Regions from separate parts of the Actinoplanes sp. NPDC048988 genome, predicted to be linked through region 1. Evidence: riboswitches for the same ligand, from Rfam matches in the RefSeq annotation. Region 1 holds a riboswitch; the other holds the start of a gene.
What was found. Region 1 has a riboswitch for glycine ahead of gcvP (aminomethyl-transferring glycine dehydrogenase). Riboswitches for the same ligand answer to the same signal wherever they lie in the genome.
Positions count from the first base shown of each region.

Region 1 (5,762 bases):
GGCGTACGGCGAAAAGCTCGTCGACCGTCACCGGGCCCAGGCCGGGCAGGCGGGCCAGGTCGTTGCGCTCCAAGTCGACGATCATGACGTGTTCGGCGCGTTCCTTGGCCGAGGCCAGCAGTTCGCGGCGGCCCTCGGGGGTGGCCGGGCGGGTGCCTTTGATCGGGCGGGTGATGACCCGGCCGTGGCGGACCTCGACCAGGGTCTCCGGCGACGCCGTGGCCAGGGACCAGCCGTCGCCGGACAGGACGCCGCCGTAGCGGGCGCCGGGCAGCGTGGCCACCCGGCGCAGGGCCGCGGTGGGATCACCCTCGTACGGGGCGCTCGCGTGGCCCACCACGTTGGCCTGGTAGACGTCGCCCCGGCCGATGGCCTCGCGGACGGCCTGAACCGCTTCAGCGTGGGCCCGCGGGGACCAGCTCGGCGTCCACGCTCCCAGGGCGTAGTGAACCGGTGACGGCGGCTGTTCGTGAGTGGAGATGTGGACGTACACAACCGCGTAGACGTCGGGAATCCCCGGTACCGGGGTGGGCGCGCCCGGCACGCCGCCGGCCATCACGCAACCGGCATCCGCCGACACGTACAGTGCGGCCCCGCAGACCGAGCCAGCGCCAGTCGGGCGAATCTGGGTGGCCGTTCGGCCAATGTTTCGCACCGGCAGTCCGTTGGCTTCCAAGTACCTGGCGACAAGCTCGGCAGGGTCACCACCGTCACACCGGTACCACTGGAACACTGTTGACGCACGGTGACGGCCCTGGCAGGACCCCGGAGCACCCGGCGGCAGCACCGAAAGAGGGTGGGGGAAGTGGTCGATCGGAGGAGTTCCGTGGACCATCGGAACCGAGGATTCTTTCAATGGGACGCCGTCACCCGCCCGATCCAAGGTCGTTCGGATTCAGGTAACGTCCGTCACCGTCGTTGTGAGTCTTCACACAACCCCCGACCGGAGAATCGCAATGTTGTGCCAGCACACGAACCAATGTCCCAACGCTGAGGCCGTCGACCGCGAGGCCGCCCGGACTGTCGCCACCTTCCGCGAGCAAGGCTGGAGCCTGCTCTGCAACGGCGTCATCGTCTTCGAGGACACCGGTGAGATCCTCCCCGACGGCACCATGATCGAACCGCACCGGGGCCCCGCCCGGCACGCCCTCGCGGCGTAGCGGAAACAAGCCGCCCTTCGGCTACTGAGCGTAACCGAAGGGCGACAGGTCAACCCCGGATCAGTCCTCGAACGCTGACGGGTCCGGGCAGGAGCACACCAGGTTGCGGTCGCCGTAGGCGCCGTCGATCCGGCGCACCGGCGGCCAGTACTTCGCCGTCTTGTCGACGCCGGGCGGGAAACCCGCCACCGAGCGCGGGTACGGGTGCTCCCAGACGTCCGCCGTCACCGCGGCCGCCGTGTGCGGCGCGTTGGCGAGGGGGTTGTCGCCGGCCGGCCACTCGCCCGCCGCCACCCGGTCGATCTCCCCCTTGATCGCGATCATCGCGTCGCAGAACCGGTCCAGCTCGGCCAGGTCCTCGCTCTCGGTCGGCTCCACCATCAGGGTGCCGGCCACCGGGAACGACATCGTCGGCGCGTGGAAGCCGTAGTCGATGAGCCGCTTGGCCACGTCGTCGACCGACACACCGGTCGCCTTCGTGATCGGCCGCAGGTCGAGGATGCACTCGTGCGCGACCAGGCCGTTGTTGCCGGCGTAGAGCACCGGGTAGTGCTCGCTGAGCCGCGCGGCCACGTAGTTGGCGGCCAGCACGGCGGCGCCGGTCGCCGCGACCAGGCCGTCGGGACCCATCATCCGCAGGTACGCCCACGAGATCGGCAGAATGCCGGCCGAGCCGTGGGCGGCCGCGGAGACGGCGTGGTGATCGCCGGTGGCGAGCGGGTCGCCCGGCAGGAACTCCGACAGGTGGGCGCGCACGGCCACCGGGCCCACGCCCGGGCCGCCGCCACCGTGCGGGATGCAGAACGTCTTGTGCAGGTTCAAATGCGACACGTCGGCGCCGAAGCGGCCCGGCCGGGCGTAGCCGACCAGCGCGTTCAGGTTCGCCCCGTCCACGTACACCTGACCGCCGGCGTCGTGCACCGCCGCGCACAGGTCGGCGATCGACGTCTCGTACACACCATGGGTCGAGGGGTAGGTGACCATGATCGCGGCCAGGTTCGCGGCGTGCGCCGCGATCTTGGCGTGCAGGTCGGACATGTCCACGTTGCCGTTCTCGTCGCAGGCGACGACCACGACCTTCATGCCGGCCATGACCGCGCTGGCCGCGTTCGTGCCGTGCGCGCTCGACGGGATCAGGCACACGGTGCGGTGCTCCTCGCCCCGCGAACGGTGGTAGCCGCGGATCGCCAGCAGACCGGCCAGCTCACCCTGCGAACCCGCGTTCGGCTGCACGCTCACCGCGTCGTACCCGGTGATCTCGGCCAGCCAGCCCTCCAGCGACGACACCAGGTGCTCGTAGCCGGCGGTCCGCGACGCCGGGGCGTACGGGTGGATGTTGGCGAACTCGGGCCAGGTCACCGGCTCCATCTCGGTGGTGGCGTTGAGCTTCATCGTGCACGACCCCAGCGGGATCATGCCCCGGTCCAGCGCGTAGTCCCGGTCCGACAGCTTGCGCAGGTACCGCAGCATGCTCGTCTCGGAGTGGTGCGATCCGAAGACCGGGTGGGTCAGGAATTCGGTGGTACGCCCGAGCGGCTTCGCGCCGCACGACGCCGGCGCGGAGGCCGGCACGCCGAAGGCGGTCAACACCGTGGCGACGTGCGCCGCCGTGGTCGTCTCGTCGCAGGCCACCGACACGTGGTCGGCGTCGGCCAGCCGCAGGTCGACACCCTCGGCCGCGGCGGCCTCGACGATCGCGGCGGCCCGGCCCGGCACCACGGCGGTCACCGTGTCGAAGAACGCGTCGCTGGTCACCGAGATGCCGGCCGCGGTCAGGCTGCCGGCCACGGTCAGCGCGTGATCATGCACCCGCTTGGCGATGGCCTTCAGACCGGCCGGGCCGTGGTACACCGCGTACATGCTCGCCATGACCGCCAGCAGCACCTGCGCGGTGCAAATGTTGCTGGTCGCCTTCTCCCGGCGGATGTGCTGCTCACGGGTCTGCAACGCCAGCCGGTAAGCCGGGGCGCCGTCCGCGTCCTTCGACACACCGACCAGCCGGCCCGGCAGCGACCGCTCGAGCCCGGCCCGCACCGCGAGGTAGCCGGCGTGCGGGCCACCGAAGCCCAGCGGAACACCGAACCGCTGCGTGGTGCCGGCCGCGATGTCGGCGCCGATCTCCCCCGGCGCCCGCAGCAGCGTCAGCGCGAGAAGGTCGGCCGCCACCGTGACCAGCGCGCCCGCGGCGTGCGCCTGCTCGATCAGGGCGGCGTGATCCCGCACCGCACCCGAAGCACCCGGGTATTGCAGGTGAAGCCCGAAATACCCGTCCGGCAACGACGCGCCACCGTCAAGATCAACGATCTCGATGACGATGCCGAGCGGCTCCGCCCGGGTCCGCAGAACGGACAGCGTCTGCGGCAGGGTGTCGGCGTCGACGACGTACACCGGAGACTTGGACTTCGAAGCCCGCCGGGCCAACGTCATCGCCTCGGCCACGGCGGTGCCCTCGTCCAGCATCGACGCGTTCGCGGTGGTCAGCCCGGTCAGATCGGTGACCATCGTCTGAAAGTTCAGCAGAGCCTCGAGCCGCCCCTGACTGATCTCCGGCTGATACGGCGTGTACGCCGTGTACCAGGCCGGGTTCTCCAGCACGTTCCGCTTGATCACCGCCGGGGTGTGCGTGCCGTAGTACCCCAACCCGATCATCGAGGTCGTCACCGTGTTCCGCGACGCGATCGCCCGCAACTCGGCGATCGTCTCCTCCTCGGAGGCGGCGGCCGGCAGATCGAGCGTGCCGTGCCAGCGGATCACCTCGGGGATCGCGGCGTCCATCAGGGCGTCCAACGACGCGTACCCGATGTTCTTGAGCATATGGGTCTGCTCGTCCTGGTCCGGGCCGATGTGCCGGGATGCGAACGTCATGACGGCTCCTACAGAGAGGTCGACAAGGCGGCCTCCCCCTCTGTCACGCCCACCAGCACGCTTCAGAGTCGCCTGCCCATGCGGTCCTTTTGCCTGAGAGGTTCCGGGGAGGATTTGCCCCTTCGGCGCCACCGACTAACCCTGGTGATCTCTCCCGCATGGCTAAGTACCAAACTACCAGTGGATAAAGCACAGCCAGGAAACCGGAAGGGTAGGACTGTGACCTACACCCCCGCGGAAGACCGCTACGACACCATGACCTACCGGCGTACGGGCCGCAGCGGACTCAAGCTCCCCGTGATCTCGCTCGGCCTCTGGCACAACTTCGGCGACGAGCGCCCCTGGCAGCGTCAGCGCGACATCGTCCGCCGCGCCTTCGACCTCGGCGTCACCCACTTCGACCTGGCCAACAACTACGGCCCGCCGGCCGGCAGCGCCGAATCGAACTTCGGCCGCATCCTCGGCACCGACCTCAAGGCGCACCGGGACGAGATCGTCGTCTCCACCAAAGCCGGCTACTACATGTGGCCCGGCCCCTACGGCGAGTGGGGAAGCCGCAAATACCTGGTCAGCAGCCTCGACCAGTCCCTGCAGCGCCTCGGCCTCGACTACGTCGACATCTTCTACCACCACCGGCCCGACCCGGACACCCCGCTCGAGGAGACGATGGGCGCCCTCGACGCCATCGTCCGCGCCGGCAAGGCCCAGTACGTCGGCCTCTCCAACTACAAGTCCGCCGAGACCGCCGAAGCCGCCCGCATCCTGCGCGAACTCGGCACCCCGCTGCTGATCCACCAGCCGTCGTACTCGATCCTCAACCGCTGGATCGAGAAGGACAACCTGCTCGACACCCTCGAGACGGCCGGCGCCGGCGCCATCGCCTACAGCCCCCTGCAGCAGGGCCTGCTCACCGACCGCTACCTCGGCGGCATCCCCGACGACAGCCGCGTGCGCACCAGCAACTTCCTCAACGAGAGCGACCTGGACAAGGACACCCTCGCCCGCATCCACGCCCTCAACGACATCGCCCGCCGGCGCGGCCAGTCCCTGGCCCAGATGGCCCTGGCCTGGGCCCTGCGCGATGAGCGCATGACCAGCCTCATCATCGGCGCCAGCAGCGTCCAGCAGCTCGAGAACAACGTCGCCGCCATCACCAACCTCCCGCTCAGCGACGAGGAGATCGGCGAGATCGACGGCACGGTCCTCGACCTGTAATGACCACCATCCTCGGAGTCGTGGTCGGCTCCCGCGCGTACGGCCTGGCCGGCCCGCGGTCCGACCACGACCGCCGCGGCGTCTACGCCGCACCCACCCGCCTGTTCTGGCACCTCGACAAGCCACCCACCCACCGCGACGGCCCCCGCGAGGAAGAGTTCTCCTGGGAGATCGAGCGCTTCTGCACGCTCGCCCTGCAGGCCAACCCGACGGTGCTCGAAGTGCTCTGGTCACCCCTGATCGAAACCGTCACCCCCGACGGCGAGGACCTGCTGTCGGTACGGCAGGCGTTCCTGTCACGCCGGGTCGCCGACACGTACGGGTCGTACGCCCGCGACCAGCTCACCCGCGTCGCCGCCCGCCGCGACCGCACCGGCCAGACCAACCACAAACAGGCCATGCACATGATCCGCCTGCTCATGGCGGGCGCCCACGTCCTGCGCACCGGCGACATCCTGCTCGACGTCAGCCCCTTCCGCGATCAACTGCTCGCGATCAAACGGGGCGACGTCGCGTGGCCGT
Region 1 is NZ_JBICTW010000003.1:178,446-184,207, forward strand. It holds gene ACGFJ7_RS11665 (chorismate-binding protein) at 1-835, opposite strand, end outside; gene ACGFJ7_RS11670 (DUF5999 family protein) at 960-1,160, shown strand; gene gcvP (aminomethyl-transferring glycine dehydrogenase) at 1,221-4,025, opposite strand; glycine riboswitch at 4,097-4,192, opposite strand; gene mgrA (L-glyceraldehyde 3-phosphate reductase) at 4,245-5,240, shown strand; gene ACGFJ7_RS11685 (DNA polymerase beta superfamily protein) at 5,240-5,762, shown strand, end outside.

Region 2 (5,762 bases), on a different contig from region 1:
TGGTCAGCGCGGCCATCCGGTCGAGCCCGAAGGTGTCGACGGCCTTGCGGGCCACCGCGTCCGGCAGTTTGCCGGCCGCCTTGATCGCCGCCGACTGGAACGGCGAGCCGTGCGCCTCCATGCCGACCGACTCGATGACGCTGTCGGCGCCCCGGCCGCTCGTCATCTCCAGAACGGCCTCCTGCACGTCCGTCTTCGACGCGTCGATGACCTCGACGCCGTGGCGCTGGGCCATGGCCAGCCGCTCCGGCACCAGATCCGACGCGATGACCCGGCCCGCGCCCAGGTGCCGGGCCACGCGGGCGCTCATCTGCCCGATCGGGCCGAGACCGGTCACGAAGACGGTGTCACCGGGCTGGATGTCGGCGTACTTCGCGGCCTGCCACGAGGTGGTGAGCACGTCGGACAGGAACAGGTAGTGCTCGTCGGGCCGGCCGTCGTCCGGCACCTTGATCGGGCCGAAGTGGGCCTGCGGCACGCGAAGGTACTGCGCCTGGCCGCCCGGCACCTGCCCGTACAGCTTGGTGTACCCGAACAGCGACGCGCCCTTGCCCTGCTCCTTGACCTGCGTAGTCTCGCACTGGGCGTAGAAGCCGCGTGAGCACATCCAGCACGAGCCGCAGGAGATGTTGAACGGGATCACCACCCGGTCGCCCGGCTTGATGTGGGTGACCTCGGCACCGACCTCCTCGACGATGCCCATCGGCTCGTGGCCGAGGATGTCGCCCTGGTCGATGTACATGCCGAGCACGTCGTACAGGTGAAGGTCGGAACCGCAGATGGCGGTGGAGGTCATCCGTACGATGGCATCGGTCGGCTGCTCGATCCGCGGATCCGGGACCGTCTCCACGGAAACCTTGCCGGTGCCCTGCCATGTCAAAGCTCTCATGTCATTTTGGTGCCCCAGCGACAAGCAGATAATCCTCCGCCTCGGGACTCCAGCGCAGAGCGACCGCGCCGGACGTGTCGGCCGCGCGCACGAACTGCAGGAAGCTGCGGTAACCGAGCTTTTTCTCGGTGAAGCCGGGCTCGGCCTTGCGCACCTGGTTCTTCAGCCCGGACAGCGCCACCGAGCCCTCCGGGCCGGCCAGCCCCTCGACGACCGTGCGAAGCAGGGCGAACGCGGCCTCCCGGTCGCCGTGCTCGGGCAGCGACACCTCCGGGTCGGAGCCGCCGCTCAGTTCGACCACGCCGTCGCCGGCCAGGTGGCGCAGCAGCTCACCGAAGGAGCGGAACCCGTAGTCGGCCTCGTTGAAGGTGGGGTCCTTGCGCAGCAGGGTCCGCTTGAGCCGGGAGGCGGTGATCGTGCCGCTGACGCTCTGCGCGACCAGGGCCGGCAGCGCCTCGAGCTCGCGGGCCGGGGTCTCCACCTCGAGCGCCGGCTGGGCCACCCCTTCGAGCCGGTCGTAGTAAAGGAACTCGTCGCACGCCGGGGGCAGCAGGGCCGAGGTCGTCTTCTCGATGCCGACGCCGATCACCCGCTTGTTCAGCTCGCGCAGCTTGGCCACCAGCGGGGTGAAGTCGCTGTCGCCGGTGCCGAGCACGAAGGTGGAGATGTAGTCCCGCTCGAAGGCCAGCTCGAGGGCGTCGACGACCATCTTGATGTCGGCCGCGTTCTTGCGGGAGGCGCCCATACGCTGCGGAATCTCGATGAGCTCGACGTGGGCGCGGGTCAGCATGCGCCGGTCCTCGCCGAAGAACGACCAGTCCGCGTACGCCCGGCGCACCACCACGCGCCCGCGCTCGGCCAGCGCGTCGGTCACCGGCCGCAGGTCGAACGGATGGCCGCCCAGGGTCTCGCGCGCGCTGATCGCGAGGTTCTCGTAGTCGAGGAACATGGCGATCCGCTCTTCTTGATCCACGCCGCTCAGCCTAGTCGGTTTATAGTTGCACCCTTCGTGCAGTAATCACCGACGTCAATGGAGTGTGATCGTGCGCCGACTACTGCTCCTGCTCACCCTGCTGACCGCCGCACTTCTTCCAGGCCTTCCCGCGTACGCCTCGACACCGTTCCGACCGATCGTCTTCGTGCACGGCAGCGCCGGCTCCGCCGCCCAGTTCGAGACCCAGGCCAAGCGGCTCGCCGCCAACGGCTACCCCATCGCGGTCATCGAAGCCCACGAGTACGACTCCCCCAACATCGCCACGATCCTGCCCGCGGTCTACACCGGACTCGACGCCCGGATCAGCCGCCTGCTCGCCGACACCGGCGCCGACCGGGTCGACCTCATCGCCCACTCGCTCGGCACGTTCGTCTCCCAGGGCTACCTGAACTCCTCACCGGCCCGCGCCGCGCGCGTCGCGCACTACGTCAACCTCGACGGACGTACGGCCGCGGCCCCACCCGGCGGCGTCGACACCCTCGCCATCTGGGGCGAGGGCGACCCCGCCCGCACGATCACCGGCGCCCGCAACGTGTCCCTGCCGGATCAGTCCCACACGCAGACCGTCTCGTCGGCGGAGTCGTTCCGGGCGGTCTACTCGTTCCTGCGCGGCGCCCAACCCCGTACCACCACCCTGACCCCGACGCCCGTCGCCCAGGTCTCCGGCCGCGCCGTGATCTTCCCCAGCAACGTCGGCTCCGGCGGCACCGTGCGGATCTACGACGTCACCCTCGGCCGCTCCCTGAAGCGAACGGTCACGGTCGCCGACGACGGCTCGTTCGGGCCGGTGCCCCTCTCACCCTTCGCCCGGTACGAGTTCACCCTGGTCCGCCCCGGCACACCCGACCACCACTTCTACTTCCAGCCGTTCCTGCGCTCCGACTCCTTCGTACGGCTGCTGGCCGGCCGTCCCGGCGAAGGCGTCGGCGCCCTCATCGAAACCTCGCCCGCGCACACCGCCCTGACCCTCAACCGGCAGAAGGAGTGGTGGGCGTCGGCCGACAAGCTCTACATCAACGGCCGGCAGATCCTCAACGAGGCCAACGCCCCACGGTCGAAGCGGGTCATCGGCGTCTTCGCCTTCGACAAGAACAGCGACCGCGTCACCGACCTGAGCGCACCCCTGCCCGACATCTTCGCCCAGACGTTCCTGACCGGCATGGACGTCTACATCCCGTCAGGTTCGGCCGTCTCGGTGGTGGTGGCCCATCGCGGCGGCGGCTGGGAGTCGACGATCCTGCCCGCCTGGCCCTCCGACCGGCACCGCGTCACCGTGAACGTCAACGACTACTGATCAGCACTCGATCACGTTGACGGCCAGCCCACCCCGCGCCGTCTCCTTGTACTTGATCTTCATGTCGGCCCCCGTCTCCTTCATGGTCTTGATGACCTTGTCGAGGGAGACGTGGTGCCGCCCATCACCCCGCAGCGCCATCCGCGCCGCGGTGACCGCCTTGACCGCGGCCATCCCGTTGCGCTCGATGCACGGAATCTGCACCAGCCCACCCACCGGATCACAGGTCAGCCCCAGGTTGTGCTCCATGCCGATCTCGGCCGCGTTCTCCACCTGCTCCGGCGTGCCACCCAGCACCTCGGTCAGCCCCGCCGCCGCCATCGCACAGGCCGACCCGACCTCCCCCTGGCAGCCCACCTCGGCCCCCGAGATGGAGGCGTTCTCCTTGAACAGCATCCCCACGGCCCCGGCCGCCAACAGGAACCGCACGACGCCGTCCTCGTCGGCGCCCGGCACAAAGTCGAGGTAGTACCGCAGAACCGCCGGAATGATCCCCGCCGCCCCGTTGGTGGGAGCGGTCACCACACGCCCACCGGCCGCGTTCTCCTCATTGACCGCCATGGCGTACGCCGTAAGCCACTCCATCGCATGCTCGGCCGGCCGCCCCGCCGCCCTCAGCTGCCGCGCGGTCGCCGCCGCCCGCCGGCGCACCTTGAGCCCACCCGGCAGAATCCCCTCAGCGCCGAGCCCGGCGTCCACACATTCGCGCATGACAGCCCAGATACCGAGCAGCCCCGCACGGACCTCAGCCTCCGGCCGCCACACCGTCTCGTTGGCCATCATCAGCCGCGAGATCGACCACCCGGTCTCCCGCACGAGCGCGAGCAACTCACCCCCGCTGGCGAACGCATAGGGCAGAGCGGTGTCATCGGCCCGCACCCCACCGCTGGCCTCGTCGATGACAAAGCCACCACCCACCGAGAAGTACGTCTTGGCGAACAGCTCCGCCCCATCGCCATCCAGGGCAGTGAACGTCATCCCGTTCGGATGCCCCGCCAACGCCCGCCGCCGATGCAAAACCACCTCAACCGCAACTTCACACCCGCCACCATCCCCGCTTCCCGCCGCGCCGCTTCCGGCCGCGCCGCTTTTGGCCGCGCTGTTGGCAGCCGCGCTGTTGGCAGCCGCGCTGTTGGCAGCCGCGCTGTTGGCGGCGCTCAGGAGCAGGAGCCGGCCCGTGGCGTGGATGTGCGCGGCCCGAGCGTCGGCGCTCGCCACGTCGACCGCCTCGGGCGTCTCGCCTTCGAGGCCGAGCAGCACCGCCTTGGGCGTGCCGTGCCCGTGCCCGGTAGCACCGAGCGAGCCGAACAACTCCGCCCGCACGAGGGCGGTCCGCCCGATCAGCCCACTGGCGGCCAGCCGCAGCGCGAACATGCGGGCCGCGCGCATCGGGCCCACCGTGTGCGAGCTGGACGGCCCGATGCCCACGGAGAAGAGGTCGAACACAGAGACAGCCATGACGGCGTGAGGCTCCTCATCGAGGTCGGCCTCCCCCGCTCTGTCATGGGTGCCTGAGAGCTTCACCGCCCGCGAACGGGACGGCTTGCACCGTGGGCGCAGAACGCCGGCCGCGTCCTGACTTTCCAGAGTCGCCTGACCGCCGCGGTACCGGGGCCTGAGAGATTCTGAGGGAGAAGTTGCTCCTTCGGCGCCCCGCCAGCGCGGGAACTCTCCCGCAGCGGTTCGAACAGCGATGTTCGGTTGTGTCCCCCAAAGCTATCCGCCCCGCTCACCAAGGGTCAAGAACGCCCAGCTGAACGCCACCCGGGCTCTCAGCAGCCACCGCCTACGACATCCGCCGCACCAGCCGAGCACTGATGGCGCAATCAGCCCAGCCAAGCGGCCCGACTCGGGTCATGCCACTTCCGCCAGCATCCACCGATCGAGCGCCCCGCCTTTGCTCAGCACCGCCGCCCGCCTCGCCACCTGTGCTCGAAGGCGCCGCGTGTTTGAAGGCCGTCGCCCGCCACCCTGTGCTCGAAAGCCGCCGTCCGCTTGAAGGCCGTCGCCCGCTGCCCTCGGCTCGAGGGCCGCCGCCCGCTGCTCGGGCCCCTGCCCCTCCGCCCCATCCCTGTCCCGCAGGCAGCAGTTCGCCGCTTCGTGAGCGTCCCCGGGATGCGCTCGGGCGCACACGCCGGAGGGCATCCTAGGAACCTGGGTCACTTCGGATCAGGCTTCTGGCGGTAACCCGGACCCGCGGCAGCGACGGATGGGCCAGCGGAAGGGATGGGCCAGCGGCAGAGCGAAGGCGTCGGGCAGAAGGGCGCAACGCGAAACGGAAGAAGGCGGCGCGGAGCAGAAGCCGGAACGGGAGACGGCGGCGTGGAGCGGAAGGCGGAACGGGAGACGGCGGCGCGGGACGGAAGACATGGCGGCCGGCTCGATCGGGGATCGGGCCGGCCGCGCGGGACAAACGGGACCTCGGTCAGGCGGTGGTGCAATAGGTGGACTGCTTGCCGATCACCTTGTAGGGGCAGTCGGCGACCTCGGCCAGGAGCAGGGCCGCCTCCCTGTTGCGGGTCGTCTCCCGGGTGATGACGCTGGCCGGCGGGTAGAAGCCGCCGGCGGAGGCGCTGGTCGGGTAC
Region 2 is NZ_JBICTW010000011.1:193,164-198,925, forward strand. It holds gene ACGFJ7_RS30055 (zinc-dependent alcohol dehydrogenase) at 1-889, opposite strand, end outside; gene ACGFJ7_RS30060 (NYN domain-containing protein) at 891-1,862, opposite strand; gene ACGFJ7_RS30065 (alpha/beta fold hydrolase) at 1,933-3,177, shown strand; gene ACGFJ7_RS30070 (L-serine ammonia-lyase) at 3,178-4,635, opposite strand; glycine riboswitch at 4,771-4,863, opposite strand; partial or broken gene ACGFJ7_RS30075 (M14 family metallopeptidase) at 5,615-5,762, opposite strand, start outside.
Region 2: it holds a riboswitch for glycine, as region 1 does, so the genes downstream of both, ACGFJ7_RS30070 (L-serine ammonia-lyase) here and gcvP (aminomethyl-transferring glycine dehydrogenase) in region 1, are expected to answer to the same signal.